Regions from separate parts of the Streptomyces sp. 3N207 genome, predicted to be linked through region 1. Evidence: riboswitches for the same ligand, from Rfam matches in the RefSeq annotation. Region 1 holds a riboswitch; each other region holds the start of a gene.
The links. Region 1 has a riboswitch for cobalamin ahead of ACTWP9_RS17895 (ABC transporter substrate-binding protein). Riboswitches for the same ligand answer to the same signal wherever they lie in the genome.
Positions count from the first base shown of each region.

Region 2: another riboswitch for cobalamin. It lies ahead of ACTWP9_RS00020 (ribonucleoside-diphosphate reductase subunit alpha); the one in region 1 lies ahead of ACTWP9_RS17895 (ABC transporter substrate-binding protein).
Region 3: another riboswitch for cobalamin. It lies ahead of ACTWP9_RS12185 (CbtB domain-containing protein); the one in region 1 lies ahead of ACTWP9_RS17895 (ABC transporter substrate-binding protein).
Region 4: another riboswitch for cobalamin. It lies ahead of ACTWP9_RS15345 (cobalamin biosynthesis protein); the one in region 1 lies ahead of ACTWP9_RS17895 (ABC transporter substrate-binding protein).

Region 1 covers NZ_JBQQBV010000010.1:200,449-208,134, forward strand. Annotated here, with positions in the region: gene ACTWP9_RS17880 (DMT family transporter) at 1-885, shown strand, start outside; gene ACTWP9_RS17885 (terpene synthase family protein) at 800-3,037, opposite strand; gene ACTWP9_RS17890 (DUF7873 family protein) at 3,198-3,929, shown strand; cobalamin riboswitch at 4,380-4,561, shown strand; gene ACTWP9_RS17895 (ABC transporter substrate-binding protein) at 4,628-5,668, shown strand; gene ACTWP9_RS17900 (FecCD family ABC transporter permease) at 5,911-6,927, shown strand; gene ACTWP9_RS17905 (ABC transporter ATP-binding protein) at 6,924-7,686, shown strand, end outside.
Region 2 covers NZ_JBQQBV010000001.1:257-7,942, forward strand. Annotated here, with positions in the region: partial or broken gene ACTWP9_RS00005 (carbon starvation CstA family protein) at 1-1,007, shown strand, start outside; gene ACTWP9_RS00010 (YbdD/YjiX family protein) at 1,085-1,285, shown strand; gene ACTWP9_RS00015 (GNAT family N-acetyltransferase) at 1,326-1,823, shown strand; cobalamin riboswitch at 1,892-2,021, shown strand; gene ACTWP9_RS00020 (ribonucleoside-diphosphate reductase subunit alpha) at 2,083-4,548, shown strand; gene ACTWP9_RS00025 (ribonucleotide-diphosphate reductase subunit beta) at 4,548-5,561, shown strand; gene def (peptide deformylase) at 5,587-6,231, opposite strand; gene ACTWP9_RS00035 (tetratricopeptide repeat protein) at 6,358-7,359, opposite strand; gene ACTWP9_RS00040 (HD-GYP domain-containing protein) at 7,546-7,686, opposite strand, start outside.
Region 3 covers NZ_JBQQBV010000006.1:159,629-167,314, reverse strand. Annotated here, with positions in the region: gene ACTWP9_RS12200 (glycosyltransferase family 2 protein) at 1-1,028, shown strand, start outside; gene ACTWP9_RS12195 (galactose oxidase-like domain-containing protein) at 1,025-3,046, shown strand; gene ACTWP9_RS12190 (glycoside hydrolase family 6 protein) at 3,155-4,225, opposite strand; cobalamin riboswitch at 4,416-4,537, shown strand; gene ACTWP9_RS12185 (CbtB domain-containing protein) at 4,565-4,798, shown strand; gene ACTWP9_RS12180 (CbtA family protein) at 4,819-5,670, shown strand; gene ACTWP9_RS12175 (HAD-IIA family hydrolase) at 5,719-6,498, opposite strand; gene ACTWP9_RS12170 (Gfo/Idh/MocA family oxidoreductase) at 6,773-7,686, shown strand, end outside.
Region 4 covers NZ_JBQQBV010000008.1:252,431-260,116, reverse strand. Annotated here, with positions in the region: gene ACTWP9_RS15365 (hypothetical protein) at 1-898, opposite strand, end outside; gene ACTWP9_RS15360 (alpha/beta hydrolase) at 1,041-2,198, opposite strand; gene ACTWP9_RS15355 (inorganic phosphate transporter) at 2,545-3,873, shown strand; gene ACTWP9_RS15350 (hypothetical protein) at 3,891-4,103, shown strand; cobalamin riboswitch at 4,403-4,524, shown strand; gene ACTWP9_RS15345 (cobalamin biosynthesis protein) at 4,712-5,704, shown strand; gene ACTWP9_RS15340 (cobyric acid synthase) at 5,701-7,278, shown strand; gene ACTWP9_RS15335 (putative cobaltochelatase) at 7,337-7,686, shown strand, end outside.

The DNA.
Region 1 (7,686 bases):
GCCCTGGCGCTGGGACGGCTCGGGGCCGGTGCCCTGGTGCTGTGTGCGGTGCTGCTCATCCGGCGCGAAGGGCTCCCGCCCAAGGCCGCCTGGCCCGGCATCGCCGCCTCAGGGGTCCTGTGGTTCGGCGGCTACATGGTCGCGCTCAACTGGGGTGAACGCCTCGTGGACGCGGGCACGGCCGCAATGGTCGTCAACATCGGCCCCATCCTGATGGCGGTGCTGGGCGGCTGGCTACTCAAGGAGGGCTTCCCCAGCCGGCTGCTGGCCGGGATGGCGGTCTCCTTCGCGGGCGCCGTCGTGGTCGGCCTGTCCGTCTCCGAGGGCGACGGTTCCTCGCCGCTGGGGGTGGCGCTGTGCGTGCTGGCAGCCGTCACCTACGCCCTCGGGGTCGTCTGCCAGAAGCCCGCACTGCGGCACGCCTCCCCGCTCCAGGCCACCACGTTCGGCTGCCTGATCGGCTTCGTCGCCTGCCTGCCGTTCAGCGGTCAGCTGGTCTCGCAGGTGGCGGACGCGCCGCTGTCCGCCACGCTCAACACCGTCTACCTGGGCGTGTTCCCCACCGCGCTGGCCTTCTCCACCTGGGCCTACGCCCTCTCCCGCACCACCGCGGGCCGGATGGGCTCCACCACGTACGTGGTGCCCTTCCTCGTCGTCCTGATGTCCTGGCTCTTCCTGGACGAGGTGCCCGGCCGACTGGCACTGGCGGGCGGTCTGCTGTGCCTGGCGGGGGTGGCGGTCTCCCGCTCGCGCAGCCGCACACCACGACCCCCGCAGCCCGGCACCGCGGCCGGTGCCGCTACCGCGACATCAGCCGCGCGGCAGAGTGACCCAGCCGCGCAGCCGACGTCCCCAGACCCGCAGGCCCGTCGAACGGCCACGTAGGCAGGAAGTGGCGGCGCAGATCCGCCTCCGTGTAGCGGCGGCAGTCGCGGTGCCACACCAGGATCCCCGCCATCCAGTTCTCCAGCTCCCGCACATAGCCGTCCAACGCCGCCCGCCCGGCCTCGTCGAGCCCGAAGTCGTCGTAGAGCACGGGAAACTCGTGCGCGGCGACATGCTGGAACTGCCGCATCCTGGACTTCATCAGGTCGTCGACGATGCGCAGCGCCGTCGGGTAGTCGCAGTCGAAGAAGGCGCGGACGACCAGCAGCCCGTTGTGCAGCTCGCCCTCGAACTCGATCTCCTTCTGGTACGAGAAGACGTCGTTGAGCAGGCAGGCGTAGTCGGCAGCCGCGTTCTCCAGCGACTGCATCGGGCCGCTGCGGTAGATCTCCTCCGGGATGGTGTCCGGCTGGGAGAGCCGGCACAGGCTCATGGTCAGGTCCGAGCCGAAGGTCCGCCGCCGCATCTCCACGTAGTCGACGGGGTCGGGGATGCGGTTCTGCGCCTGGTTGTCGAGCTCCCACAGCCAGCTCTCGGCCATGATCTCGATGGCGGTACGGAACCGACGGCGCTTCCCGGGGCTCATCGGGCCCGCCGTCCTGACCCACAGATCGGCCAGTGAACGCTCGAACGGGCCGGCCGGAGGCGGCGGCTCACCGTCGACGGGCATGAAGAGGGACAGCCGCTCGGTGCACGCCTTGGCGCCCGCCAGATCGCGGGTGCGTCCGAAGCGGGCCGGATAGTAGTCGTCGCCCCAGGTGCCCCAGGCCAGCCAGGCGGAGGCCAGATCGAGCTCGTCGGCCGTCGCGTCCGGGTGCAGTCCGGCGGCGCACAGCGGCAGGTCGTAGTCCCGCATCAGCTCCTCGTCCCACAGCCGGCCGCCGGGCACTTCCGGCTGCGGCTCCAGCAGTCCCATCCCGTGGGCCCAGCTGACGACGCGCTCCCGGGCGCCGCCCAGGTGCGGGCTGAGCCGGTGCTCGAACGGCATCTCGAAGTCGGGCAGCACGGAGGGCCCGGTGCGCTCGTGCGGTACGTGGGTGAAGAAGCGGGCGCGCCGCAGCTGCGCGCGGGCGTGCGGGCGCAGCACGTCGGCCGCCGAGGTGCCGAGACCGGCCGGGACGAACGGCAGCCGCGCCGGGCCGGTGCCGCCCGCTCCGCCGCCGTTCATATAGCGGCTGGAGCGCATGTGCCACTCGTGGCCACCGGACTGCCAGTCCTGAAGTCCCTTGGTATAGGCGGCGATATCGGCACACGCGGCCGGGTCCAGGCCCTTGTCGGCGCAGAGCGCAGGCACTTCGGTCAGCGCGGTGTGCTCGAACTGCTGGAGGCGGGAGGTGAGCAGGTCATTGACGGCGTCGGCGGCCTCCTGGGTGCCGCACTCCAGGAACGTCTCCAGGACGAGTACGCCGTTGGACAGCTCGCCCTCGTCCTGCGTCTCACGCTGGTACGAGAACAGGTCGTTGCGCAGATGGACGGCGTCGGAGAAGGTGTCGCGCAGTACGCACAGCGGGCGGGAGGCGGCAACGGCGGCGGGCACCTCGGCGTGCGCCGCGAACTCCACCAGCCCGGCCGACCACGGCGCACCGCCGACCTTGCGCCGCATCTCGATGTACTCGACCGGGTTCGGCACCCGCCCGATGTTGATGTTGGAGAGCTCCCACAGCGACTCGTTGAGCAGGTTCTCGGTGCTGACGGCGAACCGCGCGCGCCAGTCGGCCGACATCGACGGCACCGTTCTGGCCCACAGGTCGGCCAGGCCCGCCTCGACGGGGTTGGTGGGTTCGGGCACCGGGGACGCCGGGACGTCCTCCAGCGGCATGAACAGCGGCAGCCGGTCCAGATACGCCTTGCCGCCCGCCCGGTCCTGGGTGCGCTTGAACTCCTCCAGGAAGTGGTCGTCGAAGAAGAAGACCCACACGTACCAGTCGGTGACCAGCGCCAGATCGTCCGCTTCGGCGTCGGGATGGGTGTAGGCGCACAGCAGCGCGTAGTCGTGCGCGTCCAGGTCGGCGGTGTCCCAGATCCCCGAGCCCTCCAGCATCCCCATCTCCCGTGCCCACTCCCGTGAATGGGTCCGGGCCTGGTCGACGTGCGGGTTGAGCCGGGCCGGGTAGGGCACATAGAAGTCGGGCAGTTCGAAGGGTTGCGACAACGTCACTGTCCCCCAGCTCGTCGGATCGGTAGCTGACTTGGCCTACCCGGCCCAAGCTGACGAACATCCATTTTCACTCGGACGTGGGACCCCGCCTGTTACGAAGTCGTCGAACAAAATGCCTGGAACGGCTGAGGATCGGACTGCTAGCTTCGCGTTCGTGGCGAAGCTGAATCAGATCATCGCAGTCGAGAAAGGCGTCAAGTCCAAGGTGGTCCAGGACCTGGCGCAGGCACAGCACGGGCTGGCGAAGCCCCAGATGCTGGCCGGTATCTCGCGTACGTACCAGCCCAAGGACGAAGAGGGCGAGCAGCTTCCGCCGGAGTCGACGCGGGTCCAGGTCAAGGCCGAGGATGTGCTGAAGGAAACGGCGAAGATCCTCACCCGGCTGTTCGATGTGACGGCGACGAAGGACTGGGCGAACCTCACGGCTCGTGCGGACGTCGTCGTCGACGGACGCACCGTCCTGTCCGAAGTGCCGGTCTCCTACCTGCTGTTCCTGGAGAAGCAACTGGGCGAGCTCGGCTCCTTCCTGCGGAAGCTGCCGGTGCTGGACGGCGCGGAGGCGTGGGAGAAGGACCCCTCCACGGACTGGTGGAAGACCGAGCAGGTCCGTACGGTGCGCACCAAGAAGGTGCCGCGCAACCATGTGAAGGCGGAGGCCACGGAGAAGCACCCGGCCCAGGTCGAGGTGTACTACGAGGACATCCCCGTCGGCTACTGGACCACGGTCAAGTACTCCGGCGCCCTGCCCGCACGACGGGTCAACGAGCTGCTGGAGCGGCTGGACAAGCTGGCGGCCGCGGTGAAGTTCGCCCGTGAGGAGGCCAACGGGACCGAGGTCACCGACAAGCGCGTCGGGGACGCCGTCTTCGGCTACCTCTTCGACTGACAGCCAGGAGGCATCTCACCACCACAGACACCCCGGCGCACGTTTCGACGACGTGGCGGCCGGGGTCCCCCGGGGCCAGGGTTTCAGCGACCTTCGGTCACCGGGTGCGCCAGGAGCGCAAAGCTGAAGCTGAAGCTGATGTGTGACCCCCCGGGTCGCCCTGTCCTGAACACAGGGTGCCCGTCAGTCTCAACCTCTCGCTCCAAGCTCAGTATCGCCGCTCATCGTCCGGCAACCGGGGCGGTGACGACCTTGAGACGCTGGTTCGAACCCAGCCGGCGCATCCACGCTGCGCCGTGGTGGAGTGGCTCCACGCAAGGGCATCGCCGAACGATCCGCCCATCAACAGGCCGGTGCGTGTGAACGAGCGGCACCCAGGACCCCGGGGCCGGGTAAAGCCTCGGGGTCCCTTTTGTCGTTTCTCCCGGTTCCTGCGGGATGCCGCCCGCGTGGTACGTTTCAGCGGCCAGTCAAACCCTTGAACGGGTCAGGGAATCCGGTGCGAATCCGGAGCTGACGCGCAGCGGTGTGGGACTGGGGCGTGCACGAGGCCACTGGGGACGTACGTCCCTGGGAAGGCGCACGCTCCCACAGTCCCGAGCCCGAAAACCTGCTGGCACCCGCGCTCGGACTGCCCCGGGCACGGTGGCACGCCGGGCCCCGCGACTGGGCCTCTGACGGAGAAGGAACCCCTGGCCATGCGCCGACCGCGCCGTATCCGCGTACTCGTGCCGGGCCTCGCCCTGGCACTCGTCCTGGGCGCCGCCGGCTGCGGCGGGGACTCCCCGACGGAGGCGTCCGGCAAGGGCGCGGCCCCCGGTTACCCCCGTACGCTGCACAACTGCGGGCAGGACGTCACCCTCCAGCGGCCCCCGCGGCGGGCCGTCTCCCTCGACCAGGGCTCGACCGAGATCCTGCTCGCTCTCGGGCTGGGCGACCGGATGGCGGGCACCGGCACCTGGACCGACCCGGTCATGAAGGGGCTCGGTGAGGAGAACGCGAAGGTCCCGCGGCTGGCCGACGGTTACCCCGCGCTGGAGAAGGTGCTCGACAAGGACCCGGACCTGGTGACCGCCTCCTTCTCCGCCACCCTCGACAAGGGCGGCGTCGCCCCGCGCGGCAAGTTCGCCGACCTCGGGGTGCCCACCTACCTCTCCCCCGCCGACTGCGCCAAGAAGTCCGGCTCCAACGGCGACGGAGCGCGCAGCAGCCGGCTGGAGCTGAGCACCGTCTACGGCGAGATCCGCGACCTGGCGAAGGCGTTCGGCGTGCCGAAGCGCGGCGAGCGGCTGGTGGCCGGCCTCAAGGCGCGGGTGGCGAAGGCCACCCGGGGCACCGACGCGCGCGGCACCTCCGTCATGTACTGGTTCGCCAACTCCGAGTCGCCGTATCTGGCGGGCTGCTGCGGGGCGCCGGGCATCATCACCCGCGCGGTGGGCGCGAAGAACGTCTTCGACGACACCCACGACGAGTGGCCGCAGATCGGCTGGGAGACGGTCGCCGACCGGGACCCCGATGTGATCGTGCTGGGCGATCTGACCCGCAAGAACCAGACCGCGGAGACCGCGAAGGCCAAGATCCGGAAGCTGGAGTCCGACCCGGTCACCCGCCATATGACGGCAGTCCGCCACAAGCGCTACATCCTGCTGCCCGGCGCCGCGATGAATCCCTCGATCCGCACGGTGGAGGGAGTGGAGAAGGTGGCAAGGGGACTGCGAGATTTGGGGCTGGCGAAGTGAGGGGGGAACGGGCTGGCGGGAGCTCCGAAGCTGCTGCCGACCCGGCAACGGGGGCTGCGCTTGCCCACCCTGCGCCCCTGGCGCAGACTGCCCAAGCACAGCCGGGGGACGCGGACGCGCCCCGTCAGGGGCGCGGGGAACTGCGCGATCAGCCACAACGCAAGCCGCACCCCGCAAACTTCAGGCAGGGGCACCCCCTCAGCGGAGCGCTCCGCACCGGGCAGGGCGCAGCCCTCCTGTGCGTGGTCGCCGCGCTCGCCCTCGCGGCGTCAGTGGCCCTGGCCATCACCGCCGGGCAGGCCCGTATCGGCGTAACCGACGTATGGCTGGTCGTCATAGAAGGACTGGGCGGCGCCGATGCAGGGGTCTCACCACTGCGCGAGGGCATCATCTTGGAACTGCGCCTCCCCCGCGCCCTGCTGGCCGCACTGTGCGGCGCCGGCCTCGGGCTGTGCGGCGCCGTCCTCCAGTCACTGCTCCGCAACCCGCTTGCCGACCCCTTCGTGCTGGGCGTCTCCTCCGGCGCCTCCACCGGGGCGGTCGCCGTGGTGGTGCTCGGCGTGGGCGGCGGCGCCCTCTCGTTGTCGGCGGGCGCTTTCGCGGGCGCCGCACTCTCGTTCGGGCTGGTGCTGCTGCTGGCGCACACCTCGGGCGGTACGACGGACCGGGTGCTGTTGTCGGGCATCGCCGGAATGCAGCTGTTCTCGGCGCTGACCTCGCTGATCGTCTTCACCTCGGCCGACGCCGAGCAGACCCGCGGGGTGCTGTTCTGGCTGCTGGGCTCGCTGGGCTCGGCCGACTGGGGTGAGGTGGCGCTGGGCGCGGGCGCGTTGGGGCTGGCGCTGGTGGTGTGCCTGGCGCGGGCCGACGCGCTGGACGCCTTCGCCTTCGGGCAGGAGGCCGCCGCCTCGCTGGGCGTACCGGTGCGGCGGGTGCGGCTGACGCTGCTGCTGGTCACTGCGCTGCTGACGGCGGTACTGGTCAGCTCGTCGGGCGCGATCGGCTTCGTGGGGCTGGTGCTGCCGCACGCGGCCCGCGCGCTGACCGGGCCGGCGCACCGGCGGCTGCTGCCGGTGACGGCCCTGGTGGGCGCGGTCTTCCTGGTGTGGGTCGACACCGCGGCGCGCACCCTGCTGGACCCGCGTGAGCTGCCGGTCGGAGTGGCGACCTCGCTGCTGGGGGTGCCGGCCTTCGTGGTGATCCTGCACCGGGGGCGGCGCGGCAGGGCGCACGGCGTAGGCGGAGGTGCGGGGCTGTGAGCCTGAGTGCGCACTCGGTGTCCTGGCAGGCAGGGGGGCGGCTGATCGTCGACGGGGTGAGCCTGGATCCGCAGCCCGGCCAGACGGTGGGGCTGCTGGGGCCCAACGGCTCGGGAAAGTCCACGCTGTTGCGGCTGCTGGCGGGCATCCGGCCGACCGCCTCGGGAGTGGTCACCCTTGACGGCAGACCGCTGCGCGAGCTGGGGCGCCGCGCTGTGGCCCGTCGGGTGGCCGTCGTCGAGCAGCATGCGGAGACCGGCGTGGAGCTGACCGTCGGCGATGTCGTACGGCTCGGCCGCATCCCGCACCGCGGCATCTGGTCGGGGCAGCGGGCCGAGGACGAGACGGCCGTGCTGGAGGCTGCCGTACACACCGGGCTGGCCGACCGGCTCGATCAGCCCTGGCACAGCCTCTCGGGCGGCGAACGGCAGCGGGTGCAGATCGCCCGCGCGCTGGCGCAGCGGCCGAGCGAGCTGCTGCTGGACGAGCCCACCAACCACCTCGACGTCCAGTACCAGCTGGAGCTGCTGGCGCTCGTCGTCCGTACGCCCGTCACCAGCGTGATCGCCCTGCACGACCTCAACCTGGCGGCGATGTTCTGCGACCACCTGGTGGTGCTGCGGCAGGGCCGGGTGGTGGCGGCGGGTCCGCCGGGCGAGGTTCTGACGGAGCGGATGGTGGCCGACGTCTACGGGGTGCGCTCGGTGGTGATGCCGCACGGCCCGGACGGGCGGCCCTCGGTGCGCTTCCTGCCCCCGG
Region 2 (7,686 bases), on a different contig from region 1:
TCTACTTCGCGATGAACGCACCCGCCGGGGTCATCGGCGACAACGTGCAGGCCGCCTCGGAGGCGGTACGGCACTTCGGCTACAGCATCTCCCCGGACCAGCTGGCGGCAGCGGCCAAGGCCGTCGAGGAGCAGTCGCTGCTCTCCCGTACGGGCGGCGCGCCCACCCTGGCCATCGGTGTCTCCAACATCTTCTCGGAGGTCATCGGCGGCGCCGGGATGAAGGCGTTCTGGTACCACTTCGCGATCATGTTCGAGGCGCTGTTCATCCTGACGGCGTTGGACGCCGGTACCCGCGTGGGCCGCTTCATGCTCCAGGACATGCTCGGCAACGTCTACAAGCCCTTCCGCCGGGTGAGCTGGTGGCCCGGTCTGCTGTTCTCCAGCGCCGCCATCGTCGCGCTGTGGGGCTACTTCCTGTGGGTCGGCGTCCACGAGCCGCTCGGCGGAATCAACCAGCTCTTCCCGCTCTTCGGCATCGCCAACCAGCTGCTGGCCGCCGTCGCGCTGGCCGTCTGTACGACGCTGCTGGTCAAGTCCGGGCGGCTGAAGTGGGCCTGGGTCACGGCCGTACCGCTGGTCTGGGACGCGGTGGTCACGCTGACGGCGAGCTGGCAGAAGGTCTTCTCCACCGACCCCAGGGTCGGCTTCTTCCAGCAGCGTGCCGACTACCAGGACGCCATCGACCAGGGCAAGGTCATCGCCCCCGCCAAGAGCATGGACGACATGCACACCATCGTCACCAACTCGACGGTGGACGGCGTCCTTTCGGCGCTCTTCGCCATCCTCGTCATCGTCGTCCTCGCGGACGCCGCCCGCACCTGCGTACGCGCCGTACGCAACCCCGAGGGCACCCGTATGCACGAGGCGCCCTTCGAGAAGTCGAAGCTGGTGGAGCCCGCCGGGCTGATCGCCACGAAGGAGGAGAAGGCCGAGAAGGCCGAGCACGACGCCGCACTTGTCGCCGCCGGGCAGCGAAGCAGCGAAGCGGGAGGCGAATCGCAGTGAGTACGGCGAGTACGGCGAGTACGGCGAGTACGGCGAGTACGGCGAGTACGGCGAGTACGGCTTGCGCGTCGAAACCGATCAACCCCGTGGTACGGGCCGGGCGCTGGCTGCGCTGGTACGTGCGCGAGTTCACCGACGAGAGCGCGTACGAGCGGTACGTGGCGCACGTACGGCAGCACCAGGGCCCGGACGCGGAGATCCCCAGCAGGCGGGAGTTCGAACGCCGCCGCACGGACGCCCGGGAGTGCGATCCGCGGGAGGGCTTCCGCTGCTGCTGAGCAGCGCGGAGTGTCGGTGGCGTGCCGCATGATGGCCGCCATGGACATCACTGTGAGAACCGCCAGGCCCGAGGAGTACGCGGAGGCCGGGGAACTGGTGGCACGCGCCTATCTCGACGGCGGACTGCTGGACTTCGCCGAAGCCGACCCGTATCTGGACACCCTCCGCGACGCGGCGGGCCGCGCCGCCCAGGCCGACCTGCTCGTCGCGGAGGACCACCAGGGCGCTCTGCTGGGCACCGTCACCTTCGTCGGCCGGGGAGGCCCCTACGCCGACTTGGCGCGGGAGGGCGAGGGCGAGTTCCGGATGCTCGGCGTCAGGGAGTCGGCCCGTGGCCGCGGGGTCGGCGAAGCACTCGTGCGGGCCTGTACGACGCGGGGCCGTGCCCTCGGCCTGAGCGGCCTCGTCCTGTCCACCCAGCCGGCCATGCACGCGGCGCACCGCCTCTACGAGCGGGTCGGCTTCCGCCGGACCCCCGAGCGTGACTGGGAGCCCATCGAGGGCTTCACCCTGTGGACCTACACCCTCTCCCTGTGATCCAGCCCGGACTCCCGGGCGGGGCGGCACAAGATGTGGGGGTTCCGATTCCGCGGGGCACAACATGTATGCTCGCACTCGGCCGTCGCCCCCAACGCAGGGGAATCCGGTGGGAGTCCGGAACTGTCCCGCAACGGTGAGGGGGCATGCGTAAGCGTGCCCGCAAGTCCGAGTACCTGCGGCGGCGGCATCGACGAACGTCCGGGTCTCGTGGGTTGGACCGGCGGGCGGAGTGCGCCATGCCCTGAATCGGCGCGGCATGCGCACCCTCCCTCCGTGCTGCCCACGGACAGTCAGCAGCGAGGGAGAGCACCGCGTGACCGTCACCACCGCCCCCACCCTTCCGGCACCCGCCCCCATCGGGCCCGCCACCGGCTCCGCCTCCCCAGGGCACGACACCCGCGAAGACCCACCGGCAACCGCGCTCCGCGAAACTCTCGCCGCGCTTACGGCGGATCTCCCGGACGCGGACCCGGCACCGGTGCTGGCGGCGGCACTCCGCGGTCGGCAACCGGGCGCGGACGGCGCCGAGTTGCGCGCCCTCGCCATCGAGTCCGCGGCGGGTCTGATCAGTGAGGAGCCGTCCTACTCCCGGCTGGCGGCACGGCTGCTCACCCGCGCGATCCGGGACGAGGCGGCGGCGGAGGGCGTCACCTCGTTCTCCGCTTCGGTGGCGCTGGGCCACGCCCAAGGGCTGATCGCGGACCGCACCTACGCCTTCGTACGCGAGCACGCCGACCGGCTGGAAGCGCTGGTGGAGGAGGCCGTCACCGGCGGCGCCGACGACCGGTTCGAGTACTTCGGGCTGCGTACCGTCCACTCCCGCTATCTGCTGCGGCACCCGACCACCCGGCGCCCCGTCGAGACGCCGCAGCACTTCCTGCTCCGCGTCGCCTGCGGGCTGGCAGCGGACCAGTCGTCCGACGCGCTCGAAGAGGTGGCCGCGTTCTACCGGCTCACCAGCTCCCTCGCCTATCTCCCCTCCTCCCCCACCCTCTTCAACTCCGGCACACGCCACCCGCAGATGTCGTCCTGCTATCTGCTGGACTCGCCGAGGGACGAGCTGGACTCGATCTACGAGCGTTACCAGCAGATCGCACGGCTCTCCAAGCACGCGGGCGGCATCGGTCTCTCGTACTCCCGGATCCGCTCCCGTGGGGCGCTGATCCGGGGGACGAACGGCCACTCGAACGGCATCGTGCCGTTCCTGCGGACGCTGGACGCGTCCGTCGCGGCGGTCAACCAGGGCGGCCGGCGGAAGGGTGCGGCCTGCGTCTATCTGGAGACGTGGCACGCGGACATCGAGGAGTTCCTGGAGCTGCGCGACAACACGGGCGAGGACGCGCGCCGTACGCACAACCTCAACCTGGCGCACTGGGTGCCCGACGAGTTCATGCGCCGCGTCGAGGTGGACGGGCAGTGGTCGCTCTTCTCCCCGTCCGACGTACCGGAGCTGGTCGACCTGTGGGGCGAGGAGTTCGACGCCGCGTACCGGCGCGCCGAGGCCGAGGGACGCGCCGTCAAGCAGCTTCCCGCACGGCAGTTGTACGGCGCGATGATGCGCACCCTCGCGCAGACCGGCAACGGCTGGATGACGTTCAAGGACACCTCCAACCGCACCGCCAACCAGACCGCCGAGCCGGGCCACACGGTGCACTCCTCCAACCTGTGCACCGAGATCCTGGAGGTCACCGACGACGGTGAGACGGCGGTCTGCAACCTGGGCTCGGTCAACCTCGCCGCCCACCTCGGCGAAGACGGCGCGATGGACTGGGAGCGGCTGGACGCCACCGTCCGTACCGCCGTGACGTTCCTGGACCGCGTGGTGGACATCAACTACTACCCGACCGAGCAGGCCGCGGCCTCCAACTCCCGCTGGCGACCGGTGGGCCTGGGGGTGATGGGGCTCCAGGACGTCTTCTTCCGGCTCGGGATGCCCTTCGACTCGGACGCGGCGCGCGAGCTGTCCACCAGGATCGCCGAGCGGATCATGCTCGCCGCGTACGAGACCTCCGCCGAGCTGGCCGAGCGGCACGCCCCGCTACCGGCCTGGTCCTCGACCCGCACCGCACGCGGCGTGCTGCACCCGGACCACTACCCGAACGCCGAGCCGCACTGGGCGGACCGCTGGGACGCGCTGCGCGCCCGTATCGCGCACACGGGGATGCGCAACTCCCTGCTGTTCGCGATCGCCCCGACCGCGACCATCGCCTCCATCGCGGGCGTCTACGAGTGCATCGAGCCGCAGGTCTCCAACCTCTTCAAGCGCGAGACCCTCAGTGGCGAGTTCCTCCAGGTGAACACCTATCTGGTCGCGGAGTTGAAGCGGCTGGGGCTGTGGGACGCACGCGCCCGGGAGGCGCTGCGCCAGGCCAACGGCTCCGTGCAGGAACTGGAGTGGGTGCCCGCACACGTACGGGAGCTGTACCGCACGGCGTGGGAGATCCCGCAGCGCGCCCTGATCGACATGGCCGCTGCCCGCACCCCGTATCTGGACCAGAGCCAGTCGCTGAACCTGTTCCTGTCCTCCCCCACCATCGGGAAGCTCAGCTCGATGTACGCGTACGCCTGGAAGCGCGGCATCAAGACCACGTACTACCTGCGGTCGCGCCCTGCAACGCGCATCGCCCAGGCGGCGAGGACCGCCACCGTCCCCCAGCAGGCGGCCGACGAAGCGATCGCCTGCTCCCTGGAAAACCCCGAGTCCTGCGAGGCCTGCCAGTAATGCCGAACGACAACAAGAACCTGCTCGACCCGGGCTTCGAGCTGACCCTGCGCCCGATGCGCTATCCGCACTTCTACGAGCGCTACCGGGACGCCATCAAGAACACCTGGACCGTGGAGGAGGTCGACCTCCACTCGGACGTCGCCGACCTGGCCAAACTCACGCCGGGCGAGCAGCACATGATCAGCCGCCTGGTCGCGTTCTTCGCCACCGGCGACTCGATCGTCGCCAACAACCTCGTGCTGACGCTCTACAAGCACATCAACTCGCCCGAGGCACGGCTGTATCTGTCCCGGCAGCTGTTCGAGGAAGCCGTACACGTCCAGTTCTATCTGACGCTGCTGGACACCTATCTGCCCGACCATGACGAGCGCGCGGCGGCGTTCGCAGCGGTGGAGAACATTCCCTCCATCCGGGAGAAGGCCCAGTTCTGCTTCCGCTGGATGGACTCTGTGGACAGCATCGACAAGCTGGAGTCGAAGGCCGACCGCCGCCGCTTCCTGCTCAATCTGATCTGCTTCGCCGCCTGTATCGAGGGGCTGTTCTTCTACGGCGCGTTCGCCTACGTCTACTGGTTCCGCTCGCGTGGTCTGCTGCACGGGCTGGCGACGGGCACCAACTGGGTCTTCCGCGACGAGTCGATGCACATGTCGTTCGCCTTCGACGTGGTGGACACCGTGCGGGAGGAGGAGCCCGAACTCTTCGACGCGGAGCTGGAGAAGCAGGTCACGGCGATGCTGGAGGAAGCCGTCGAGGCGGAGTTGCAGTTCGCCCGCGACCTGTGCGGGGACGGCCTGCCCGGCATGAACACCGAGTCCATGCGCCAGTACCTCCAGGCCGTCGCCGACCAGCGGCTCCGCCGCCTCGGCTTCCCCGAACGCTACGGCTCCAGCAACCCCTTCTCCTTCATGGAGCTCCAGAACGTCCAGGAGCTCACCAACTTCTTCGAACGGCGCCCCTCCGCCTACCAGGTCGCCGTCGAGGGCTCGGTGTCACTGGACGACGACTTCTGAGCGGTACCGCGCATGGTGGTGCCGCTTACTCGTTGGGCACCGTTTCGTAGCGGGGCGTGCTCTCGGCCATCTGCCGGAGCACGTCCTTGCGCTCCCGCTTCGAGAGCCGGTCGATGTACAGATACCCGTGGAGATGATCGGTCTCGTGCTGGAGGCAGCGCGCGAAATACCCGGTGCCCCGCACCACGATCGGCTTGCCCTGGGCGTCCTGCCCGCGCACCACGGCGTAGTCGGGCCGTGCCAGCGGGTGGTAGGCACCGGGCACCGACAGGCAGCCCTCGCTGCCGTCGTCCAGCACCCGCTGCTCGGCGGGGAGCTGTTCGAGCACCGGGTTGCAGACGACACCCACGTGCCGCACGCCGTCGTCGTCGTAGCAGTCGTAGACGAAGACCTTCAGATCGACGCCGATCTGGTTGGCGGCGATGCCGACCCCCTCGGCGGCACGCTGGCTGGCGAACATGTCGTCGATCAGCTTTGCCAGCTCGTCGTCGAAGTCCGTCACGTCCTTGCACTCCCGGTGCAGCACCGGGTTGCCGACGACGGTGACGGGCCGGGCCGTGCCGCGCGCGGTGTGGGCCTCCTCGCGGGCTGCCGCGTCCGTCACGTCGTCGACGAACTCGCCCTCGGCGGTAGCGGCCGACTCGGCCGTTGTTTCCTGCTGCTGCGCCATGCCGTCGTACGCCTTCCTGCGACCCGTAACCGTGAGAGCTGAGATCCGCCGTCGAACCGGGGGAGCACCGTACGGCTGCGTACCGTAAGGACTCGCCCTACAGGGTACGGGGCCGCCGCGGGAGGCTCAGCAGACCTCCTCCAGATCCCGCCACTCACGGGTGTCGGGGCTGTCCGCGACCCAGCCGTCCAGCAGCCCGCGCACCAGCGCGGCCGGCGCCGCCAGCCCGCACTCACGCTCGGGCACCCACAGCTCGCCGGGGCCGCCCTGCGTCATATGGCCCAGCGGCCCGGGGTGGCCGGGCGAACTGTGGTCGTGCGGGTCCAGATGCACGGTGCCGTCGCCCTCGTCGGCGGGCATCGCGCTCTCCGAGCAGGCGCGGCACAGCAGCCGCACCGAGGAGGACCAGTCCTCGGCGGCGAACCCGGCATCGGCCGCCAGCCGCTCCAGCGCATCCCGGTCGCTCTCCGTGGCGGCCTCCAGCAGCACCACCCAGGTGGGTACGGGCGAAGGGGCCCACAGTTCGATCTCGTCGAAGACCGGATAGGAGGGCCCGGCCGCCGTGGTGCGCTCGCCGTGCGGAACACCGTCGTGCAGGACGACCTCGCCCCAGCGGCGCCCCGAAGAGGGCAGCGGAATGCTCTGGATCTCCATCCGGGCCGGGTCGATACGGCGGCCCCACACGACCTCCGCCTCGCCCTCCGGGGAGAGCCGCACAGCGGCGCTGCCCAGCTGCATACCGCTGGGTTCCTCGGCCGCCGCCGCACCGTGCGACTGCCCGGGCACATGCAGCCCGTACGCCTGCCAGGCACGGCGCGCCAGTGGCCAGTCCTGGAGCGCGGTGGCCGCGATGCCCACGTTCCACCAGTCGGGCGCCCCCGTCTCGCGGTCCAGCAGCGCCACGGCACGCAGACCCGCTGTGCGCGCCTGCTCCCAGTCGTGCCGGAACTTGTGCAGCAGCGCGAGGTTGAACCAGGACTCCGAAAGCCACGGCTCCAGATCGGCGGCACGGGTGAGCAGAGCGCCCGCGTCCTCGTAGCGCCCGTCGCCGATAAGCGTGAACGCACGGTCCGTCGCCTGCCGCCACGAGGCGGAGGGACGGTGCCGCACCTTGCCGAAGATCCTCACTGTGCTCCCGCCGATCCCGCCGTTCCACCTGTCCTTGAGGCCGGCTTCCGCCCGGCCTGTCGTCTGCCGATGGGGTTCTGTGCGCCGCGCTTCGCTCGCCCTCCCCAGCCTCCCGCCGGGAGGTGTCTCCACGCCTGTCGCGGTTCCCCCTTCGCATCCAACCATGCCCGCTCGGGTGCTCGCTCATTACCCGTGCGTCAGACGTTCGCGGCCCGTGCCACCACCGTCCGCGACCCGTGCGACCACACGTGAGAGGGCCTCCACCACGCGTGGTTCGTGGTCACGCCCGGTGGCTGTGCGCAGTTGGTGCAGCGCCCGCTCGCGGGC
Region 3 (7,686 bases), on a different contig from region 1:
TCCTCTTCCACGCCCTCATCCAGCGCGCAGGCAACCGCTACGACGCTCCGATGTTCGTCGGCACGAGCAACGCGGTGCGCATCAAGGCGCTGAAGGCCATCGGCGGCCTCTACGACTCCATCACGGAGGACATGGCCACCGGCTTCGAGATGCACCGGCACCGCAACCCGGTCACCGGCAACAAGTGGCGCTCCGTCTACACCCCCGACGTGCTGGCGGTCGGCGAGGGCCCCAACGCCTGGACGGACTTCTTCACCCAGCAGTTGCGCTGGTCCCGCGGCACGTACGAGACGATCCTCAAGCAGTACTGGCGCGGTCTGGGCAGCATGCCGCCCGGCAAGCTGTTCAACTACTCGCTGCTGATGCTCTTCTACCCGGCCTCGGCGCTCAACTGGATCCTGGCCGCACTCTCCTGCGCCCTCTTCCTCGGCATGGGCGCCTCCGGTGTGCAGATCGACCCGACCATCTGGATGGCGCTGTACGGCAACGCCACCGCGCTCCAGGTCGGGCTGTACATCTGGAACCGGCGGCACAACGTCTCCCCGCACGAGCCGGAGGGCTCCGGCGGGCTGGCCGGGATGCTGATGTCCGCGCTGTCGGCGCCGATCTACGCGCGCTCCCTCTTCGACACGGTGCTGCGGCGCAAGAGCAAGTTCGTCGTCACCCCCAAGGGCGACTCGGCCAGCCCGGACACGCTGTTCGGCACGTTCCGGGTGCATCTGTTCTTCATCGCGGTCTTCGGCGGCTCGCTCGTCGGCTCCCTCTTCCTGGGCCACGACCACCCGGCGATGCTCACCTGGGCCGCGCTCGCGCTGCTGATCACGGCGGCGCCGATCGTCGGGTGGCGGTCCACCGTGCGGGCGGAGAAGCGGCGCCGAATGCGCAGGGGACGCCGGAGGAGGTCCGGGTCCGCATCTCCCGCATCCGCGGCCTCGCCCTCGCCCGCGCCCCCTGAGTCCCCGCCCTCGCCCGCACCTTCGTACGACCAGCACATGCAGCACACCGCGCTTGGGGGACACGAACGATGACAACCCGACGGAGCCGCCGCCGTGCAGCCGGGGCCAGGAAGCGGCGGGTCCGGCGCATAGCCATCGGTACGGCAGTCGTTCTGCTCATCGCCGGGTTCAACGGCCCGGCGCTGTACGGCTTCGCGTCGGCGAAATACCACGACTACGCGATCAACCAGCCCGAGTACAAGGCGGAGAAGGGCCACTGGCAGATCGTCGGGATCCCCGAGAAGTACCGGATCAACACCATCCACGCGGCGCTGCTGCACACCGGAAAGGTGCTGCTGGTGGCGGGCTCGGGCAACGACGCGACGAACTTCAAGGCCAAGAGCTTCCGCACCGTGCTGTGGGACCCCACGAAGAACACCTTCAAGAACATCCCCACCCCCAACGACCTGTTCTGCTCGGGGCACAACCAGCTCCCCGACGGGAAACTGCTGGTCGCGGGCGGCACCCAGCGTTACGAGACGCTGAAGGGCGATGTGAAGAAGGCCGGCGGGCTGATGTTCCTCTACAACGAGAACCCGGACCGCGGGAAGACGATCAAGAAGGGCACCCGCTTCACCGGACGGAAGAGCGGCAAGACGTTCGTCGCACAGCACAACGTCCTCCTCCCCCGTGCCAAGAAGGTGCAGGACCCGAAGACCGGCAAGGTCGAGGTGGTCCACAGCGTCAGCCGGGTCTACGCCGAGGCGGCGAAGAAGGGCCGGAAGCACCAGACAGGCACCGAGGACAAGTACACGGTCAGCGGCCTGAAGGGCGCGTGGAAGCGGAACGTCTACGGCGTCGCCCAGAAGATGTCCTTCGACAAGAAGGACTTCCAGGGCATCAAGGACGCCTACGAGTTCGACCCGGTAGCCGAGCGCTACATCACAGTGGACCCGATGAAGGAGGCCCGCTGGTACCCCACCCAGCTCACCCTCCAGGACGGCAGGGTGCTGGCCGTCTCCGGGCTCGACGACATCGGCCAGGTCGTCCCCGGCAAGAACGAGATCTACAACCCGAGGACCAAGAAGTGGCACTACATGCCCAGGACGCGCTTCTTCCCCACCTACCCCGGGCTTCATCTGATCGGTGAGAACCGGGTCTTCTACAGCGGCACCACCGCCGGCTACGGCCCCGCCGACAAGGGCCGCGTCCCCGGCATCTGGAATCTGCGGACAAACAGGTTCACCAAGATCCCCGGCATGAGCGACCCGGACATCCTGGAAACGGCAATGTCCGTACCGCTGCCGCCCACCCAGTCCCGGAAGTTCATCGTCGAGGGCGGCGGCGGGGTCGGCGAGTCCGACAAGACGACGGACAAGACCCGCATCGTGGACCTCAACTCCGACACTCCGCGCTTCCACGACGGCCCCAGGCTGTACGACAAGGTCCGCTACCCCAGCAGCGTGATCCTGCCGGACGACACCGTGCTGACGACCAACGGCTCCGGCCGGTACCGCGGCAAGAGCGACAGCAACGTGCTGAAGGCCGGGATCTACCACCCGAAGAGCAACACGTTCAAGGAGGCCGCCGCCCCTCTCGTCGGCCGCAACTACCACTTCGGCGGACTGCTGCTGCCCGACGGCCGGGTGATGACCTTCGGCTCGGACTCGCTGTACGCGGACAAGGCCGACACCAAGCCGGGGCAGTTCGACCAGCGCATCGAGATCTACACACCGCCGTATCTCCACAAGGGAAAGCAGCAGCCGGAGCTGCGGAAGGCCGACAGCAGCCCTCGGACGCTGGCGCCCGGCGCGCGTATCTCCCTCAAGAGCAAGGACGCCGCCTCGCTGAAGAAGCTCCGGCTGGTACGGCCCGGCTCCTTCACCCACGTCACCAACGTGGAGCAGTCGTCCGTGGCACTGAAGATGAAGAAGTCCCCTGATGGGACGGTCACCACCACCATCCCGGACGACCCGTCACTGGTGACGCCGGGTTGGTGGATGGTCTTCGGCGTGGACGGGAACGGCGTCCCTTCCAAGGCCCAGTGGGTCAAGGTGAGCGTCGACCCCGATGCGGCCCACCCTCCGGTGACCGCGGGCAACCCGAAGTAGGGCGACGCGCCCCGAAGGGGCGCGGGGAACTGCGCGAGCAACGAGAACGCACCCGCAGCCTGCAACCGACAGCCAGGGGCAGCCCCTCCCCAGCACAGGGCGGGAGGGCTACCCCTTGGCGTTGCGGGCCAACTCCAGCGCGTAGGACGGCCACCAAGTACCCGGCGCAGGACCCCCACGGCACTGGCCGTCCGACTCCCCGGGGCGCTTGATCCACAGATAGGCGTCCACCGCCTTGTTCCCCGTCCTGGTGGTGGGCGCCTCGCCCAGCGCCCGCCCGGGCGGGTTGCACCAGCCCTCGTGCCCGCCACCGCGCAGCGGCCCGTTGCCGTTCCGGCTGGTGTCGACGACGAACGGCTTGTCGCCGACCATCGAGGACAACCGCTTGCCGTACGCCACGTTCGAGGTGGTCGTCTGGAAGTTGGAGACGTTCAGCGCGAACCCGTCGGCCGCGCCGATCCCCGCCCGGTTGAGCGGTTCGACCAGCCCGCCCGGATCGCGGACCCAGTCCGGGTTGCCGGCGTCCAGATAGACCTTCGTACGGGGGAGTTTTCCGAGCCGGGTGACGGTGTCGTGGAGGAGCTGGTAACGCTCCTCGCGCTGCTGTGGCGCGGCGCAGTCGCCGGAGACCGTGTGGGCCAGGGCGTCCGGCTCCACGATCACCGTGGCCGTCCGGTTCCCGATGCCCTCCGCGACCCCGTCCAGCCAACTGCGGTACGCCGCCGCGTCCTTCGCGCCGCCCTTGCTGTACTGCCCGCAGTCGCGGTGCGGGATGTTGTAGAGGACGAGCAGCGCGGCGCGGTCAGCGGCGGCAGCGGCCTTGGTGACGCGGGCGGTGTGGCCGCGGGGGTCCTTCGCGTCGATCCACTCCGCCACCGGCTGCCGGGCAATCTTCGCGAGCTGCCTGGCCCGTGCGGAACTGCCGTCCTTCGCATAGGCGCGGGCCTGCCGTGCGGCGCTGCCCTGGGGGTTCACCCAGTACGGGGCAACGGACTTGGGGCGCTGCCGAACCGTCGAATCCGCCGACTGCTCACCGTCGTCCGAACCGCCGTCCGACGACGAGCAGCCGGCCAGCAGCAGGGCCGCTGCCAGGGCGCTTCCCGCGACGACTCGGGCGCGGGCACCCAACGTGTGCGCCGTACGCGAGCATCGGGCGCCGTTTCTGGCGCTGCCGTACATCCACTCCCCCTCGGGTGTACTCCGGCCGCCGACCGGACCGCGACCGGCCGTCTGCCGGACCGCTGACGGGCCTTGACGTCGCCCCATCGTGTCACAGGGCCCCCGCCGCGCGGCCGGGTTCCGCACCCGGTGTGACGGAGCCCTTATTGACAGTGCGCATGACAGGCTGGGAGTCTCCCGGACGGCACACTTCCATATTGAGGCGACAGAGCTCAGGAACCCGGTGCAACTCCGGGACGGTCCCGCCACTGTGTCCGCAGCCGCCCCCGACGGCTGCGGGAGTCAGGAACTGGCCTGTCGCTTCTCCACCGATGGGGCGTGGAAACCCCAGGAGGAGGCATGCGGATGTCCCCGCACACCGTCGGCACGACCGTCGCACCCGAGAGCGCCGCCGCACACCCGGCGACCGTCAGGACCCGCGACTGGCTCATCGTCGCCGCCGCCGCGATCGTCGCACTGATCGCGCTGTACGCCGTCTTCGTCGACAACGGCAACCTCGTCTCCGCCACCGGCTCCTATCTGCACGAGTTCTCGCACGACGGCCGTCATCTGTTCGGCGCCCCCTGCCACTGACCGATCGGGGGTCGCTCGTCATGTCCGTCTCCGCACAGCCAACTCCCTACCCCCTGCTGTCCCTTCTCGGCCGCGGCCTCGCGGCCGGCGGGGTCGCGGGGCTGGCCTCGGGACTGTTCTCGCTGCTGCTCGCCGAGCCCGTGATGGACCGGGCCATCCGGCTCGAGGAGAAACGCTCGGCGGCGGAAGCCGCCGCACACACGCACGCGGGCCACGGTGGGCACAGCCATGCCGCCGAGGCCGAGGAGCTCTTCAGCCGGGGCACCCAGCACTTCGGACTGGTGGTCACCGCCGTGGTGGCGGGGCTGGCGATCGGGGTGTTCTTCACCCTGGCCTACGCCTTGTCCCCCAGCCTCCGGCCGGGAGGTGCCCCCAACCGCTCGGCGGCCCGGAACGACGGCCGCGACTGGCAGCGCGCCATGGGCCTGGCCGGTGCGGGGTTCCTCGCGCTGTCCCTGCTCCCGGCGCTGCGCTACCCGGCCAACCCGCCGGGTGTCGGTGACGGCGGCACCGTCGCCGAACGGCAGGGCCTGTGGGTGGCCGCGCTGGTCATCGGCGTACTGGGAATGGTGCTGGCGCGTCAGGTGCACCAGCGGCTCGGACAGGCCGGGCACGGCCTCCCGGTACGCCAGTTGGGAGCCGCGGTGGCTGTCGTCGCCACCCTGGCGGCGCTCTTCCTGCTGCCGGACAACCCGGACCAGGTCCCGGTGCCCGCCACCCTGCTGTGGGACTTCCGGGTGCTCTCACTGGGCGGGCACCTGGTCCTGTGGGCCGTGCTCGGCGCCGTGTTCGCGGCCCCGGCACTGCGTCGGCAGCCGTCCGCAGAGCGGGAGGACCGGTCCGAGCCGGCGTCCGCCTCGGCGGTCTCCTGAGGTCGGCAGCGGGCCGAGAGCTCGTCAGCAGCGGACGAGCTCTCGGCTTCAGACCCGGTCGACGAGGTCCGCGATCGAGTCGACGACGCGGGAAGGGCGGTACGGGTAGCGCTCGACCTCGTCGGGCCTGGTCAGCCCGGTCAGCACCAGGAAGGTCTCCAGGCCCGCCTCCATACCGGCCCGGACGTCGGTGTCCATCCGGTCGCCGATCATCGCGCTGGTCTCGGAGTGGGCGCCGATCGCATTGAGCCCGGCGCGCATCATCAGCGGGTTGGGCTTGCCGACGAAGTAGGGGTGCTGCCCTGTGGCCTTGGTGATGAGGGCGGCGACCGAGCCGGTTGCGGGCAGCGCGCCCTCGGCCGAGGGGCCGGTCTCGTCGGGGTTGGTGGCGATGAAGCGGGCGCCGTCGTTGATGAGGCGGATGGCGCGGGTCAGCGCCTCGAAGCTGTAGGTGCGGGTCTCGCCGAGGACGACGTAGTCGGGGTCGGCGTCCGAGAGGACGTATCCGATGTCGTGCAGAGCCGTCGTCAGCCCGGCCTCCCCTATGACGTACGCGGTGCCGCCGGGGCGCTGGTCGTCCAGGAACTGCGCGGTGGCCAGCGCGGAGGTCCAGATGTTCTCCGTCGGCACGTTCAGTCCGATACGGGAGAGCCGGGCGTGCAGATCCCGAGGGGTGTACATGGAGTTGTTGGTGAGCACCAGGAACGGCCGCCCCGACTCCTTGAGCCGCTTGATGAACGAGTCGGCGCCGGGGACGGGGATCCCCTCGTGCATCAGCACACCGTCCATGTCGGTGAGCCAGGACTCGATGGGCTTGCGCTCTGCCACGGAGGGACTCCTGCCAGGTCGTGGTGGTCCGGCCGGCGGGGATGTGCCCGCGGGGAGCGAGGCACGGAACCGGCCGCCGCGCTCAGCGTAACGGCAGCGGCCGGTGCTGGTCAGCCGGGACGTATGCCGTCGAGTGCGTCAGGTGCCCGGACGCGACGGTCCGACTCGTTACCGCTGCGTAGCGCTCCGGCGGAGGCAGCCTCTCGCGCACGTCCACGCGCGGACGTCGAGCCGCTCTCCCCCCTGAGAGCGGGGTATCCGCGGAGGAGACAAAATGAACCGCATGGACACCACCGTCACGCCGCTCCGCGTCGGGCTGCTCGGCTTCGGCCTGGCCGGATCGGTCTTTCACGCCCCGCTGATCGCCACCACACCGGGGCTCGCCCTGGACACCGTCGTCACCTCCGACCCGGAGCGCCAGAAGCGCGCCCGGGAGGCCGGCGGCCCGGACGGTGAGGTGCGGACGGTCGCGTCGGCGGACGAACTGTTCGCGGACGCGGACAGTTTCGACCTGGTGGTGGTCGCCACCCCGAACCGCACCCATGTACCGCTGGCCCACCGCGCACTGGACGCGGGGCTGCCGGTGGTGGTGGACAAGCCGCTGGCGGCGACCGCCGCCGAGGCCCGGGAACTGGCGGCGAAGGCCGAGTCACGCGGGCTGCTGCTGGCGCCGTTCCAGAACCGCCGCTGGGACAACGACTTCCTCACCCTGCGCTCGCTGCTGGGCCAGGACTCGCTGGGCGAGGTGTTCCGCTTCGAGTCGCGGTTCGAGCGCTGGCGGCCCCGGCTCAAGGGCGGCTGGCGGGAGTCGGGCGACCCGGAGGAGGTGGGCGGGCTCCTCTACGACCTGGGCAGCCATCTGGTGGACCAGGCGCTGACCCTGTTCGGTCCGGCCGCCTCCGTCTATGCGGAGTCCGACGTACGGCGCGCGGGAGCCGAGGCCGACGACGACAGTTTCATCGCCATCACCCACGAGAACGGTGTCCGCTCCCATCTGTGGATGAGCGCCACCGCGGCCCAGCTCGGCCCCCGTTTCCGGGTGCTGGGCAGCCGGGCCGCGTACGTGAAGTACGGCCTCGATCCGCAGGAGAACGCCCTCCGCGCGGGTGCCCGCCCCGCCGAGGGGGTGCCCTGGGGCGTGGAGCCCCAGGACGCGTGGGGCACCCTCGGCGCCCAGGACGCGCCCGA
Region 4 (7,686 bases), on a different contig from region 1:
GCCAGGCGCGGTACTCGTCACGGGCCGGACCCGGGGTCATCCGGGCGCAGCCGCGCAGCATCTCCTCGGCGGACTGCTCGATGTTCCCGGCCGGGCTCTGCGCGGCGACGCAGATCTGCTCCAGCTTGGTCCACACCGCCCAGTTGCCGAGCGGTGTCAGGACGGCGGAGCCCTGCCGTACGCCGGTCTCCTCGGCGGGGTCCTCGTCCGGGCAGCGGGTCAGCGCCCCGACCGCGGAGAGCCCGTCCAGTGCCCAGTCGAGCAGTCCTGGCAGGGCGACGCCGACCATCGCGCGGCCCGTCTCCTGCTCGCGCTCGGCCCGCAACTCGGCGATGCGCTGGGCGAGCAGGTCGTGCAGCAGCGAGAAGGTGACGGGGCCGCCGGACAGGTGCATCACGGAGAGGAACTGCGGCACCGCCTCGACGATCTCCGCGACCAGGCTCTGCTCGTGCGGCAGCGGCGCGGGGTGGGCCAGCGACCAGGCGTCGAAGAGTGCGACCCAGCCACGCAGCACGGCGCTGTCGTCACGGTCCCAGGCACGCAGCCGCCAGCCGGCGCGGGCGGTGTCCCCGTGGAGTTCGATCAGGCCGGCCAGCTTGGCCCGGTCCCAGTGCGTGCGCACCAGCGGGACGGTCATCCGCAGCGCTTCGGCCGCCTGTTCCGCCTCGGGCCCGGGCTGCGGGGAGCGGCCGGTCTCGGCAGCCCAATGGGCCACGCGGACGGCGTCTGCGAGGCAGGCACGCGCGTGCCGGGCAAGCTGGTCGCGGGGCAGCACACCGTCCGGGGGCGGTGGCGTCCTGGCGGAGCGCCTGGTCGTCACAGTGCGCCGGGCGGCGGCGACGGGCTGTCGGGGGACGAGGCGGAGCCGGTTGTCCCCCGGGGTACGGGACGTCGTCACAGGAGCAGTCTTCACGCTGTGCCGTTGAAACCCAAACCTGGGGTGCCGTTTCCGGTCGTCCGCCTTCTCCGGCCAGGTGTACGCGGGTGCTTGAAAAGGGCTCAGCGTGACGTTGCCTCACATGGTCGCCCGTATGGCGGCCTCACATGAAGGGCGTGATGAAGCGGCGCAGCTTCTCCTCGTAGCCGTGCGGGTCGGCGTTCCACATCGCGGCGTGCGGGGCGTGCGGGATCTTGTGGAGGGAGACGAGCTTCGGGCGGTGCGCGGCCAGTGCCCGGGAGCTGTCCCAGGAGGCGATGGTGTCCGCTGGGCCGTGCAGCAGCAGGGTGGGCACGGCCAGCTTCGCGGGGTCGACCAGCGCGGCGTCGCGCGTCTCGGGCAGTCCGGCCCGGCCCTGGACGGCGCGGACCACCAGCGGCAGCAGCGCACGGGGGGTGCCCCGGGAGACCGCCAGCGCCCGCACGGTGTGCGACCAGTCGAGCACCGGCGAGTCCAGCACCAGCCCTGCCACCCGGTCCCGCAGCGGGGAGTTGGCGGCGGCGTGCAGGGCCATGGTGGCGCCGCTGGACCAGCCGTGCAGGATCAGCCGCTGGGCGCCGTTCTGGACGGCGTAACGGATGGCGGCGTCCAGGTCCCGCCATTCGGAGTTGCCCAGGTGGCCGATGCCGTCGAGCGGCGGGGGCGCGCCGGCGTCGCCCCGGTAGGCGATGTCGAGCACCGGGACGCTGTAGCGCCGGTAGAACGGGAGCAGCGTCAGCGGGTGCTCGCGGGTGGCGCCGAGGCCGTGCACGGTGATGACCCAGGCGTTGCGGTCGCCGGGCACGAACCAGGCGGGCAGCGGCCCGAGTTCGCCGGGGATCTCGACGTCGGTGTACTCAGCACCGAGGGCCTCGCCGGGGTTGCCGACGTACACCTGCGGGGTGAGGCGGACGGTGGCACCGGCGCTGAGCCGGCCCCGGTCGATACGGCGCAGTTCCCGTACGACGGCGTGCGGACGGGGCTCTGCGGCCGTCGCCTCCTCCAGCACCGGCCCCACGACGGCGTGGACGCCGCACCCGGTCAGTCCGTAGACACCGGGCAGCCGGGCGGCAAGGGAGCGGGTGATGGCGATCCGGCCCTCGTCGTGGGAGTGCACGGTCAGCCGGGTGCCCTCGAACCCCGCGGTGGCCCTGCTGCCGCCGTCGCTCCGGGGGCGCGGCGGGCGCAGCGCTGCGTCGGCGGCGTACCGTCCGGCCGCCAGGGTGGCCGCGCCGGTACCGAGCACGGAGGTGGCGGCCAGTGCCGCGGTTCGCAGACGCATCGTTGTCAGTGTTGACACGATCGGGCGTGCGAAACCAGCGGGGCGGGCCGGGAGGGTGACACCCGGCCGGAGGAGCGGGGGCCTTGGCGGCGGGTCGTACCGGCGCGTCGGCCGGCACGCCAACTGACTTTGCGCCGCGTCGTGTTGACCTCCGGGAGACATCTGGTGTCGGCGCCGGGACGCGTCTTCCTTGGCCCCGAGGAGCGGCCGGGCCTACGGTGTGATCTGGCCCACACAACAGGCGTCAGGGGGCGACACTTCGATGCCTGCCTCAGTTCACCTTCCGTTCACTCGCCGTCTTTACGTTCACGACGTCATTGCCCCTCGAACTGATTGTGCCTGGTGAATGGAACACATCACGCTTCTCATCGGGATCGTGATCGTCACGGCCTTGGTGTTCGACTTCACGAACGGCTTCCACGACACGGCCAACGCCATGGCCACAACCATCTCCACCGGGGCACTGGCTCCTCGGGCGGCGGTGGCCATGTCCGCGGTCCTCAACCTCCTCGGGGCCTTTCTGTCCATCGAGGTGGCCAAGACCATATCTTCAGGAATCATCGATGAAGGTTCCGGCATCCAGCCCGAAGTGATCTTCGCGGGACTGGTGGGCGCGATCATCTGGAACCTGCTGACCTGGCTCGCCGGGCTCCCCTCCAGCTCCTCGCACGCGCTGATGGGCGGACTGATCGGCGCCACGCTCGCTGCCGTCGGCATGGGCGCGGTCAACGGCGACGTCGTCGTCATGAAGGTCCTCATCCCGGCGCTCGCCGCACCCCTGGTCGCCGGCATCGCCTCCGTGTGCGCCACCCGGCTGACCTACCGGGTCGCCCGGCACGCCGACGAGGAGCGGACCGCGAAGGGCTACCGCGCCGGGCAGATCACCTCGGCGGCGCTGGTCTCCCTCGCCCACGGCACCAACGACGCGCAGAAGACCATGGGTGTCATCACGCTGGCCCTGGTCACCGGCGGCGCCCTGGCGCCCGGCTCCGACCCGCCGGTGTGGGTGATCGCCTCCGCCGGGCTCGCCATCGCACTGGGCACCTACCTCGGCGGCTGGCGCATCATCCGCACGATGGGCAAGGGCATCACCGACATCCAGCCCCCGCAGGGCTTCGCAGCCCAGACCAGCGCGGCGGCCACCATCCTGGCCTCCTCGCACATCGGCTTCTCCCTCTCCACCACGCATGTGTGCTCCGGCGCCGTGATGGGTTCAGGGCTCGGCCGCAAGGGCGGCGTGGTCCGGTGGGGAACGGCGGGCCGCATGTTCATCGGCTGGGGGCTGACCCTCCCTGCAGCCGGCGGGGTCGCGGCCGGTGCTGCGCTGCTGGCCAAGCAGGGCGACTGGGGCGTCACGACAGTCGCCGTCCTCGCCGTCGTGCTCTGCGGCGCCATCTGGCTCCGCTCCCGGCGCGCGCCGGTGGACCACACCAACGTCAACGAGGTCGAGCCCGCCGTGGCCGCGCAGGCCGCGGAGATCCCGAGCCCGGCCGCTGAGCCGGAGCCGCAGCCCGAGTCCGAGCCCGCCGGGGTGGTCACCAACGCCATCCGGGCCGTCTCCCCGCCCCCGCCGCCGGCGGGAGTGAGCGCGGCCGGTGTTGCCGCGGAGGAGACGACGGCGGCCGAGCCCGCGCGTTCGACCGGCCGCCCCGCGTCGGCGAGCAGCTTCAGGTAAGCAGAAGGGACCACCGCATGAACATCGACTGGGCCTCACTCGGCCAGGTCTTCGGCGTCAGCCTGGCGGCGACGGTGGGACTCGTCGGCGTCTTCACCCTCGGCATCGTCGCCGGCTCCCCCCGCACCGCGGGCAACGCCCCCTCGTCGCTGGCGCGTACCGGCGCCTACGCCTGCTACGCCGTGTGTCTGGCGGCGGTGGCGTACGGCATCTACCTGATCGCGGCGTAGCCGTTGCACGGCGAGTGAGGGAGTCGCGCGCTGTGGTTGCGGAGCTCGATCCTTCCGCCGGACCCTCGCCGTTGTAGTGCCCGCCGTTGCGGCGGGAAGGGGTTCGGGGCTTCGCCTCCCACGCCCCCTGGCACTCCGCCGGGGTGTGGGGGCGGAGCCCCCACTCTTTCCCGCCGCAGCGGCGGGAAGCCACGACGGTGAGGGTCCGGCGGTGTCCGCGCGGCCGCAAGCACCACGTCCGGCTTGCCCACCGCAGGTCAAACGTGGTGGACTGCCGGGTGCCAAACGGCGGCATGGGGAGGAAGCCGGTGCGAATCCGGCGCGGTCCCGCCACTGTCACCGGGGAGCGCCTCCTCCAACGAAGCCACGGCCCACGCGGGCTGGAAGGCGGGGGCGGTGTGGATCCGGGAGCCAGGAGACTCTCGCCGCCGGTCGAGTCGAGCCAGGGCGAGGACCCTGAGTGAGGACACCGCCATGCGTGGCCCCGTCGCCATAGCCGTTGCTGCCGTATCTCCTGCTGCCTCCCCCTGGGAGCACCCCCGGGGACTCCCGCCGGGACGACTCCCGACTGCCGCCGTCATGGATGCGTGCGCCGGAACCGTCGTCTGATGCGGGCCCGTGACGTCCATGTCCGCGGCACTGTGCTGGGGTTCGCCGCCGACGCGCTGCTCGGTGATCCGCGGCGCGGCCACCCCGTCGCTGCCTTCGGGCGGGCGGCCGCGGCACTGGAGCGCCGGATGTGGCGCGACCACCGGGGTGCGGGAGCGCTCTATGTCGCCCTCTGCGCGGGGGGCGCCGTCGCCGCAGCGGGCGCGCTGAAGACGGTCGGTGCCGCACGCAGCCCCTCCCCCGCAGCGGGCCGTTCCCCGGTGCCCGGCATCGCGCTGACGGCCGCCACCGCGTGGGCCGTCCTCGGGGGTACGTCGCTGACCCGCGAGGCCCGGGCCGTGGGCGCCGCGCTGGAGGCGGGAGACCTGGGGCTGGCACGCGAACGGCTGCCCGCGCTGTGCGGACGCGACCCGCAGCGGCTGGACGCGCCCGCAGTGGCCCGCGCCGTGGTCGAGTCGGTCGCGGAGAACACCTCCGACGCCGTGGTGGGAGCACTGGTGTGGGGGGCGCTGGCGGGCGTACCCGGGCTGGTGGGCTTCCGCGCTGTCAACACACTGGACGCGATGGTCGGGCACACCTCCCCGCGGCACCGCCGGTTCGGCTGGGCCGCCGCGCGGCTGGACGACGTGGCGGGCTGGCCGGGGGCACGGCTGACCGCCGTACTGGCCGCGTTCGCCGGGCCGGACCCACGCGGTGCCGTACGCGCCTGGCGCGCCGACGCGCACCGCCACCCCAGCCCCAACGCGGGCCCCGTAGAGGCGTCGTTCGCGGGCGCACTGGGCGTGCGGCTGGGCGGGACGCTGTCGTACGGGGGGCGGGTGGAGCACCGGCCCGTCCTCAACGCGCCCGGCCGGGCCGTCCGCACGGCGGACATCGAGCGCGCTGTGCGGCTGTCGCGGCGGGTAGGACTGTTGGCGCTGGCCACAAGTTGTCTGGTGCGCACGGCAGTAGGCCGCTTCGGGCGTGGCCGCGGCGAGGGAGGGGTGCGATGAGCGCGCGTACGGGAGGCGGGCTGCTGGTCGCCGGGACGACCTCGGACGCCGGCAAGAGCGTGGTGACGGCGGGCATCTGCCGCTGGCTGGCCCGCAAGGGGCTGCGGGTGGCGCCGTTCAAGGCGCAGAACATGTCGCTGAACTCGTTCGTCACCCTCGACGGCGCCGAGATCGGCCGCGCGCAGGCCATGCAGGCGGCTGCCGCACGGGTCGAGCCGAGCGCGCTGATGAACCCGGTGCTGCTGAAGCCGGGCGGCGACCGCACCAGTCAGGTCGTACTGCTGGGTAAGGCGGTCGGCGAGATGTCGGCCCGGGGGTACTTCGGCCGCCACCCGGAGGGCAGCGGCGATGTACGGCACGGGGGGCGTGCGGAGCTGCTGGAGACCGTCGCGGGCTGTCTGGAGGAACTGCGGAGCACCCATGACGCGGTCATCTGCGAGGGCGCGGGCAGCCCCGCCGAGATCAATCTGCGGCGCAGCGACATCGTCAACATGGGGCTGGCACGCGCCTGTCGGCTACCGGTGCTGGTGGTCGGCGACATCGATCGCGGCGGGGTGTTCGCCTCGCTCTTCGGTACGACGGCACTGCTGGCACCCGAGGACCAGGCGCTGCTCGCGGGCTACCTGGTCAACAAGTTCCGCGGCGACGTCACGCTGCTGGAGCCCGGCCTGGAGATGCTGCACAGGCTGACGGGACGGCCCACGCTGGGCGTACTGCCGTTCCAGCACGGGCTGGGCATCGACGAGGAGGACGGGCTGAGGGTCTCGCTGCGCGGCACCGTACGCGAGTCCACTGTCGCGCCCCCCTACGGGGCCGATGTGCTGCGGGTCGCCGTGCTGCCGGTGCCGTTGATGTCCAACTTCACCGATGTGGACGCGCTGGCTGCCGAACCCGGTGTGGTGGTGCGGTTCTGCGACCGCCCGGAGGAACTGGCCGACGCCGACCTGGTGGTGGTGCCGGGCACCCGGGGCACGGTCAAGGCGCTGGAGTGGATACGCGAACGGGGCCTGGCCGGGGCGCTGGCGCGGCGTGCGGCCGAGGGGCGGCCCGTGCTGGGTGTCTGCGGCGGCTACCAACTGCTGGGCGAGCGTATCGAGGACGAGGTCGAGTCGCGCGCGGGTGTGGTGGACGGGCTCGGGCTGCTGCCGGTGCGGGTGCGGTTCGACCGGGACAAGACGCTGGCCCGGCCGCACGGGATCGCGCTGGGCGAGCCGGTGGAGGGCTACGAGATCCACCACGGGGTGGCGGATGTGCACGGTGGTGAGCCGTTCCTGAGCGGCCCCGAGGGTGCTCCGCTGGACGGCTGCCGGGTAGGGAGCGTGTGGGGCACCCACTGGCACGGCTCGCTGGAGTCGGACGGCTTCCGTCGCGCCTTTCTGCGCCAGGTGGCCGCCGACGCGGGCCGCGCCTTCGAACCGGCGCCCGACACTCGGTTCGCCGCACTGCGCGAGGAACAGCTCGACCGGCTGGGCGACCTGATCGAGGAGCACGCGGACACGGCGGCGCTGCTGCGGCTCATCGAGGACGGCGTGCCCAAGGGCCTGCCGTTCGTACCGCCGGGGGCGCCGTCGTGACCGGCCCGCAGTCCGCCGCCCTTGATACACCCAAGCCACTCGAAGGAGTGACCGTCGCGTGACCCCCTATCCCTTCACCGCCCTCGTCGGCCAGGCGGACCTCCAGCTCTCCCTGCTGCTGAACGCCGTCTCCCCCGCGATCGGCGGCGTCCTGGTACGGGGGGAGAAAGGAACGGCGAAGAGCACGGCCGTCAGAGCGCTCACAGCGCTGCTGCCCGGCGTCCAGGTCGTGCCGGGCTGCCGCTTCTCCTGTGACCCCGCCGCACCCGACCCCGCGTGCCCGGACGGCCCGCACGAGGGCGCCGGCGCTGCCGGGTCCCGCCCGGCCCGCATGGTGGAGCTGCCCGTCGGCGCCTCCGAGGACCGGCTGGTGGGCGCACTGGACATCGAGCGGGCGCTCTCGGAGGG